DNA from 2 places in the Gordonia sp. GONU genome. Region 2 is predicted to be linked to the other one. Evidence: predicted binding sites of a transcription regulator. Region 2 holds the regulator's gene; the other holds the start of a gene.
What was found. Region 2 encodes LexA, which represses DNA repair genes until DNA is damaged. Its sites were predicted from a motif close to CGAACANNTGTTCG; they were not measured.
Positions count from the first base shown of each region.

Region 1: the regulator LexA is predicted to act here: its motif matches at 1,855-1,868, upstream of NWF34_RS07295 (HNH endonuclease signature motif containing protein).

Region 1 is NZ_JANRHB010000005.1:152,175-155,550, forward strand. Features, by position in the region: gene NWF34_RS07290 (YbjN domain-containing protein) at 1-462, shown strand, start outside; gene NWF34_RS07295 (HNH endonuclease signature motif containing protein) at 602-1,840, opposite strand; gene NWF34_RS07300 (4-coumarate--CoA ligase family protein) at 2,255-3,376, shown strand, end outside.
Region 2 is NZ_JANRHB010000001.1:211,813-215,188, reverse strand. Features, by position in the region: gene NWF34_RS00960 (phosphoenolpyruvate--protein phosphotransferase) at 1-1,447, shown strand, start outside; gene lexA (transcriptional repressor LexA) at 1,425-2,132, opposite strand; gene NWF34_RS00950 (LysM peptidoglycan-binding domain-containing protein) at 2,369-2,935, shown strand; gene nrdR (transcriptional regulator NrdR) at 3,035-3,376, shown strand, end outside.

The DNA of each region.
Region 1 (3,376 bases), on a different contig from region 2:
CTCACCGCCAGTGAACACGGGGTCAGGGTCGAGGCCTTCGTGTGTCGCCGGCCGGACGAGAACCACACCGGCGTCTACCGATACCTGCTCAAGCGCAACCGTCGGCTGTACGGCGTCGCCTACACCATCGACAACACCGGGGACATCTACCTAATCGGCCGGATCTCGGCCGACGCGCTCGGCTCGGACGAACTCGACCGCGTCCTCGGGCAGGTCCTCGAGGCGGCCGACGGTGACTTCAACACCCTGCTCGAACTCGGGTTCCTCACCTCGATCCAGCGCGAATGGGCGTGGCGCGTCTCGCGTGGCGAATCCCTGCGCAACCTCCTGGCTTTCGAGCACCTCATCGACAAGGAGACGCTGCCCGAGGCCGGTGCGCCGCTCGAGGGGCGTTATGTCCCAGGAGAATCCGTGGTCGAGGGGGCTCAGACCTCCAGTGACGAGGTTTCGTCCGAGGAGTGACGGACGCTCCCGCCACATCGCAGCCGGCCGGCGCGGAGAACCATTGTGAACACTGTGGAGTTGTCAAGGAACGGATGCGGTCCCGGCTGGTCTTCGGTGAACGCCGGGTGCGGAAGGTGCTGCGCGTGAGTCTGTTTCGTCAGGCGGCGATGTCGTCTAGGCGCATGGTGCGGCGGTTATAGGCGGGTAGTGGGCGGCGCTGGGGGTCGATGTCGGTGGGTGGGATGAGCCAGGGGTGGCGGTCGTAGCCGAGGATGATGTCCCAGCCGTGGTGGTGGACTTGGGTGTGGCAGCGTTGACAGAGTAGGCAGCCGTTGTCGAGGTCGGTGTCGCCGTCGTCGGTCCAGTGTTGGATGTGGTGGACCTGCGTGTGTGAGGGTGGCGCACCGCATTTGATGCAGGTCTGGTCGCGGATGATGATTGCTTTGCGTAGGTGGGCTGGGAACAGTCGTCGTTCGCGGCCCATGGCCAGGGGCACGGTCTCGTCGTCGATGATGATTTCGGTCAAGGAACCGTCACACGACAGTTGTCGGGCGATGGCGTGGGTGACAGCGCCCGTCCAGGGGAGTGTGGCGGGGTCGCCGTCGGCGGGGATGGTCAACGCCACTTGGGTTCTGGGGGCGCCGATGGTGTCCATCGCCGCTCCGACGGCTGCTTGATCCAGCAGTACTTCGAGTGCGTCTGCTCGTCGTTGGGTGGCCGAGCGTCGGTCGGGGGAGCCGTCGGGTTCGGGGTGCGGTGTGCTGCGTTCGTCGATCATGGCGATGAATTTCTCGCCCACGACTTGGGTGACGTTGGCGTGGATCTCGACGCGACTGTCGTCGGTCGTGTGGTGGGAGAGTGTGTCGAGGGCGCGGTCGTCGCCGGCGGCGATGCCACCTTGGTCGTCGGCGATGGTGTTGCCGATCATCTGGGCGTGTTTCTGGATGTCGGTGGGTGTGGCACCCGACAGGGCTTGGGTGAGGAGCTCGGTTTCGTAGATGGCGTGGTCGTCGTCGGAGAGCTCTGTGGGGGAACGTTTCTCGATGGTCGACATGCCGCGCACGATGGCGTCGACGACCTCGGCGGAGAGGCGTCCGTCGGCCGCGCAGGCCTCGACCTTGCTCAATGTGCCCATCGCGTCGGCGATGCGGGTGGTGCGTGTCGATACCGCGGGTGCGAATCCCATCTCGATCAACAGTTTCTTGGTGGTTGAACCGGCCTTCTGTGCAACGCGCAGATCATCGAGTTTTTCTGCATGCGTTGCGATCTGGTGGTCGGCGACGTTGCGTATCAACCGCCAGAACTCCAACTGTTCGAAAGTTGTTCGGCCGGTGGGGTCGTCGGTGGGTGGGGTGATCTCGATGAGCTGGTCGAGAAGTGTGGTGAGCTCCGCCATGACTCCACTGTACTCGAACATACATTCGATGGTCAGGTTTCTCCACAACCGATTAGTTGGCGAAACCATGCTTGTGTCAGGGTGTTTCACATTCGTGAAGGATGCTCGCGCCACTGGTGAACACCAGTCGCATGAGGCGCACGAGTCGCAGAATTCAGGGCGAAGCTGGCGCCGTGATGGCGGAAGTGCGGCGAGGGCAGACGGCAATGTCGAGAGATCGGAACCGGCCTGACTGTGGTGGCCGAGTGGTTCTCATGGTGCCGTCCGGAACTCTCGGCCGCGCGACTCGTCTCGAAATGCTCGACGCTGCGAACAGATTCGGGAAGACTGGGCGACGAAAGAGGTCCAGGTCACATCGTGTCAACGAGTGTTGATACGATGCGCAGGCGAAACCCACCCACCACTGGAGGTGCCATGAGCTTCACGAGTCCGTTCCCCGATGTCGAGATCCCCGATGTGAGTGTCTTCGATTACCTGTTCGGGTCGATCGCCGACGAGGACCGCGAACGGATCGCCCTGGTGGACCCGAAGTCGGGTACGACGACCACCTACGGTCAGCTCGTCGGGCAGATCGAGGCCGCCGCCGGGGCCCTCGCGTCGCGCGGGATCGGGGTAGGGGACGTGGTGGGCATCCTCTCGCCGAACATCCCGGCGTTCGCGACGGTGTTCCACGGCATCCTGCGGGCCGGCGCCACGGCGACGACGATCAACGCGTTGTTCACCGCGCCCGAGATCGCCAAGCAGTTGCGGGATTCCGGTGCGAAGATGCTGGTCACGATCTCGCCGATGTTCGAGCAGGCCAAGGCGGCCGCCGACGAGGTGGGTCTGTCGGCAGAGAACCTGATCGTCCTCGACGGTGAGGGTCAGGACGCGTCGGGTCATCCGAATGCGATCGACCTGTTGGGCGCGAATCTCCCCGCCCCGGATGTCTCTTTCGACCCGAAGACCCATGTCGCGGTGCTGCCGTACAGCTCGGGGACGACCGGAAATCCCAAGGGCGTTGCACTGTCTCACCGCAACCTCGTGGCCAACGTCGCCCAGCTGCGTCCGCTGCAGGGCATGACCGCCGACGACGTGGTGATCGCGGTGCTGCCGTTCTTCCACATCTACGGCATGACGGTGCTGCTCAACGCGGCTCTGGCCGCCCGCGGATCGCTGGTCATCATGCCGCGTTTCGACCTCGTCGAGTTCCTGGAGAACATCCAGAACCACAAGGTGACGATGGCCTACATCGCGCCGCCGGTGGCGGTCGCGTTGGCCAAGCATCCGATCGTCGACAACTACGATCTGTCGTCGTTGCACACGATGATGTCGGGTGCGGCCCCGTTGGATGACGAGCTCGGTCAGGCGGTGGCCAAGCGACTGGATCTGCACATGCTGCAGGGCTACGGGATGAGTGAGCTGTCGCCGGTGTCCCACATCATCCCGTTCGACACTCAGGCGACGCTGGGGCGTGAGGATCCGCCGCTGTCGTCGACGGGGTGGCCGGTGCCGAACACGGTGAACAAGATCGTCGATCCGGCCACCGGCGAGGAC
Region 2 (3,376 bases):
AGACCGCGGCTGGATCGGTGCGGCGTCGGCCCTGATCGCCAGGGGTACGCCGGCACCGTCGGCCGCCGTTGCCGCCACCGAACAGTTCGCCGCGGTGTTCACCAAGCTGGGCGGCCTGATGGCCGAGCGGGTCACGGACCTCAACGACGTCCGCGACCGCGTGCTCGCCGAGCTCCTGGGACTGCCCGAACCCGGGTTGTCCACGCCGGAGGTGCCCTCGATCCTGCTGGCCGACGACCTCGCACCCGCCGACACGGCCGGCCTCGACCCCACCACCACGATTGCCCTCGTGACGCGACTGGGTGGGCCCACCAGCCACACCGCGATCATCGCCCGTCAGCTCGGCATCCCGTGCGTCGTCGCGGTGTCCGGACTCGTCGGGATCGATGCGGGTACGGCGATCCTCGTCGACGGCACCACGGGTGAGATCGCCGTCGACCCCGATGACACCGCCGCGCGAGCCCGAGTCGAGGAGTATCGGCGTCACGCCGCTCGCGTCGCCGGATGGTCGGGTCCGGGTCGCACCGGCGACGGGGTGGAGGTGGCGATCCTGGCCAACGTCGCCGACGGGTCGTCGGCCCGCGCAGCAACCGATCACCCGGTGGAGGGTGTCGGACTGTTCCGTACCGAATTGGCCTTCCTCGAGCGCGCCGAGGAGCCTTCGGTCGACGAGCAGGCGGGCATCTATCGCGAGGTGCTGGACGCTTTCGACGGCCGCAAGGTGGTCATCCGCACCCTCGACGCCGGCTCGGACAAGCCGCTGCGCTTCGTGACCCATCCCGACGAGGCCAACCCGGCACTCGGTGTGCGCGGCGATCGAATCGCCTTGGCGCACCCCGAGATCCGCGCGCGCCAGCTCGACGCGATCGCCCGGGCGGCGCTGGAGGCCGACGCGCAGCCGTGGGTCATGGCCCCGATGATCGCCTCACCCGCCGAGGCGGCGACATTCGCCGCGCAGGTGCGCGAGCGTGGACTCGTCGCCGGTGTGATGATCGAGGTTCCCGCCGCGGCGATCCTGGCCCCGGCGATCCTGGCCGAGGTGGACTTCGTCTCGATCGGCACCAATGACCTCACGCAGTACACGATGGCCGCTGACCGAATGTCCGCCGAGCTCGCATCGCTGACCGATCCGTGGCAGCCGGCCGTGCTGCATCTCGTCGCAACGGTCGCCCGGGCCGGACGTGATCAGGGCAAACCGGTGGGCGTCTGCGGAGAGGCCGCGGCCGATCCGCATCTCGCCTGCGTGCTGGTCGGACTCGGGGTGACCTCGTTGTCGAGCGCTCCCGTCGCGGCGCCCGCGGTCGGCGCCCGGCTCGGCGCGGTCACCCTGGCAACCTGCGAAAACGCGGCGGCGGCCGCGCTGGCCGCCACCGATCCGGCTGCAGCTCGCGCGGCGGTCGCCGCGGTACTCGACAGTGACGAGGTCAGACTCGCCTCATTACGGTGACGACCTTGCCGAGGATGACGGCCTCGTCGCCCGGGATCGGGTCGAACAACTCGTTGTGCGGCATCAGCCAGACATGACCCTTCTGGCGTTTGAAGGTCTTGACCGTGGCCTCGCCGTCGATCATCGCGGCCACGATGTCGCCGTTGTCGGCCACGTTCTGCTGGCGGACGACGACCCAGTCGCCGTCGCAGATCGCGGCGTCGATCATCGACTCGCCGACGACCTTCAGCAGGAACAGCGATCCCTCGCCGACGAGCTCCCGGGGGAGTGGGAACACGTCCTCGACGGCTTCCTCGGCGAGGATCGGTCCGCCTGCGGCGATCCGGCCGAGCACCGGTACGAAAGTGGGTTCGGGCAGTGCTCCGCCGGTCGGCGAGGTCGGCGTCGGGGGTTCGCTCGGCGCGATGTTCACCGCCCGCGGACGGTTGGCATCACGTTTGAGAAGGCCCTTGCGTTCGAGCGTCCGCAGCTGATGGGCGACCGAGGAGGTCGAGGTGAGACCCACCTCGTCACCGATCTCGCGGATGCTCGGCGGGTAACCGCGTTCTCGCACGGATTTGCGGATCACCTCGAGAACTCCGCGCTGCCGCGGCGTCAGCGACGCCTCGGCAGCCGCCATGTCCGCCGGGGTGACGGGCTCGTCGGCGCCCCGCGCTCCGGTGCGCTTACCGCCGTCATCGCTCATGATCGGGTTCCTCTCGATTCCGAACGTGCTGGTAGATCGCTTGTCTTTCGACGAGCCTAGCCGAGAACGCCGACCGCATCAAACATTTGTTCGACGTGTCGCGAGACAATTGTCGGAGTGCCGTGCTACAAATCGAACATCAGTTCATCGAACGGATGATCGACATTCGAACAGTTCGACCGGGACGACGCGGTCCCACTCACGAACACCGTTCGACCGGATACACGGAGGGCACCATGCGCACCGCCACTCTCATCGACCCCGTCCACCTCGACCCCGCCCGGCACGACCCCGCCCGGCACGGCGGTCCCGTCCGCGGCGACGTCCTGGAGCGTCCGCGCCCGACACGTCGGGGAGACGCCCGGCGGCCCGTCGACAACCGTCCGGTGCCGGAATCGGCGGTCCGGGTCCGCCGCGTCGCGTCCACCCAGTGCGCGTCGCCGGTGGGTATGCGCGGTCGTGGACCGGTGGTCCCGGCGTGGCGTCCCGCCGAGGCGGCTCCCGCGGCCGTCATCCGCCGGCGTCGCCGCACGGCGACCGCTGTCCTCGCCGGCGTCGCGCTCGCCCTGGCCGTGTGGGTCATCGCGGTCGTCGGCCAGAACTACGCCGCGTCGGTCACGCCTGCCGCGGTCGGCACCGAGGTCGTGCACGTTCGGTCGGGTGACTCGCTGAGCACGATCGCCTCGCGGGTCGCCCCCGAGATGCCGCGTGAGGCCGTCGTCGACGAGATCATCCAGCTGAATGACCTCGCGTCGAGCGGGCTGCGCGTCGGCCAGCCGCTCCTCACCCCCCGGTACCACTGAGGCCGGGCGGTATCCTCGATGCCACAGGGACCAGCCGAGCACCGGCCCGGCATGCGGCGCGGCTGCATCAGAGCGTCCCGTGACCTGCGTGAGGATACGATGCGCTGCCCCTTCTGCAAGAACGACGACACCAAGGTCATCGACTCGCGTGTCGCTGATGAGGGGCAGGCCATCCGGCGCCGCCGCTCCTGCGTGGAGTGTGGGCGACGCTTCTCGACCGTGGAGAGTGCGGTCCTCTCGGTGGTGAAACGCAACGGCGTCACCGAACCGTTCAGTCGCGAGAAGGTGATGCGAGGTGTCCGGCGCGCATGCCAGGGGCGCCACGTCGCCGAGGACGCTCTCGCCCAGCTCGCCCAGCAGGTCGAGGACACCGTCCGCGCCAGTGGTTCGGCCGAGATCCCCAGCAATGAGGTGGGACTCGCGATCCTGAAGCCGCTGCGG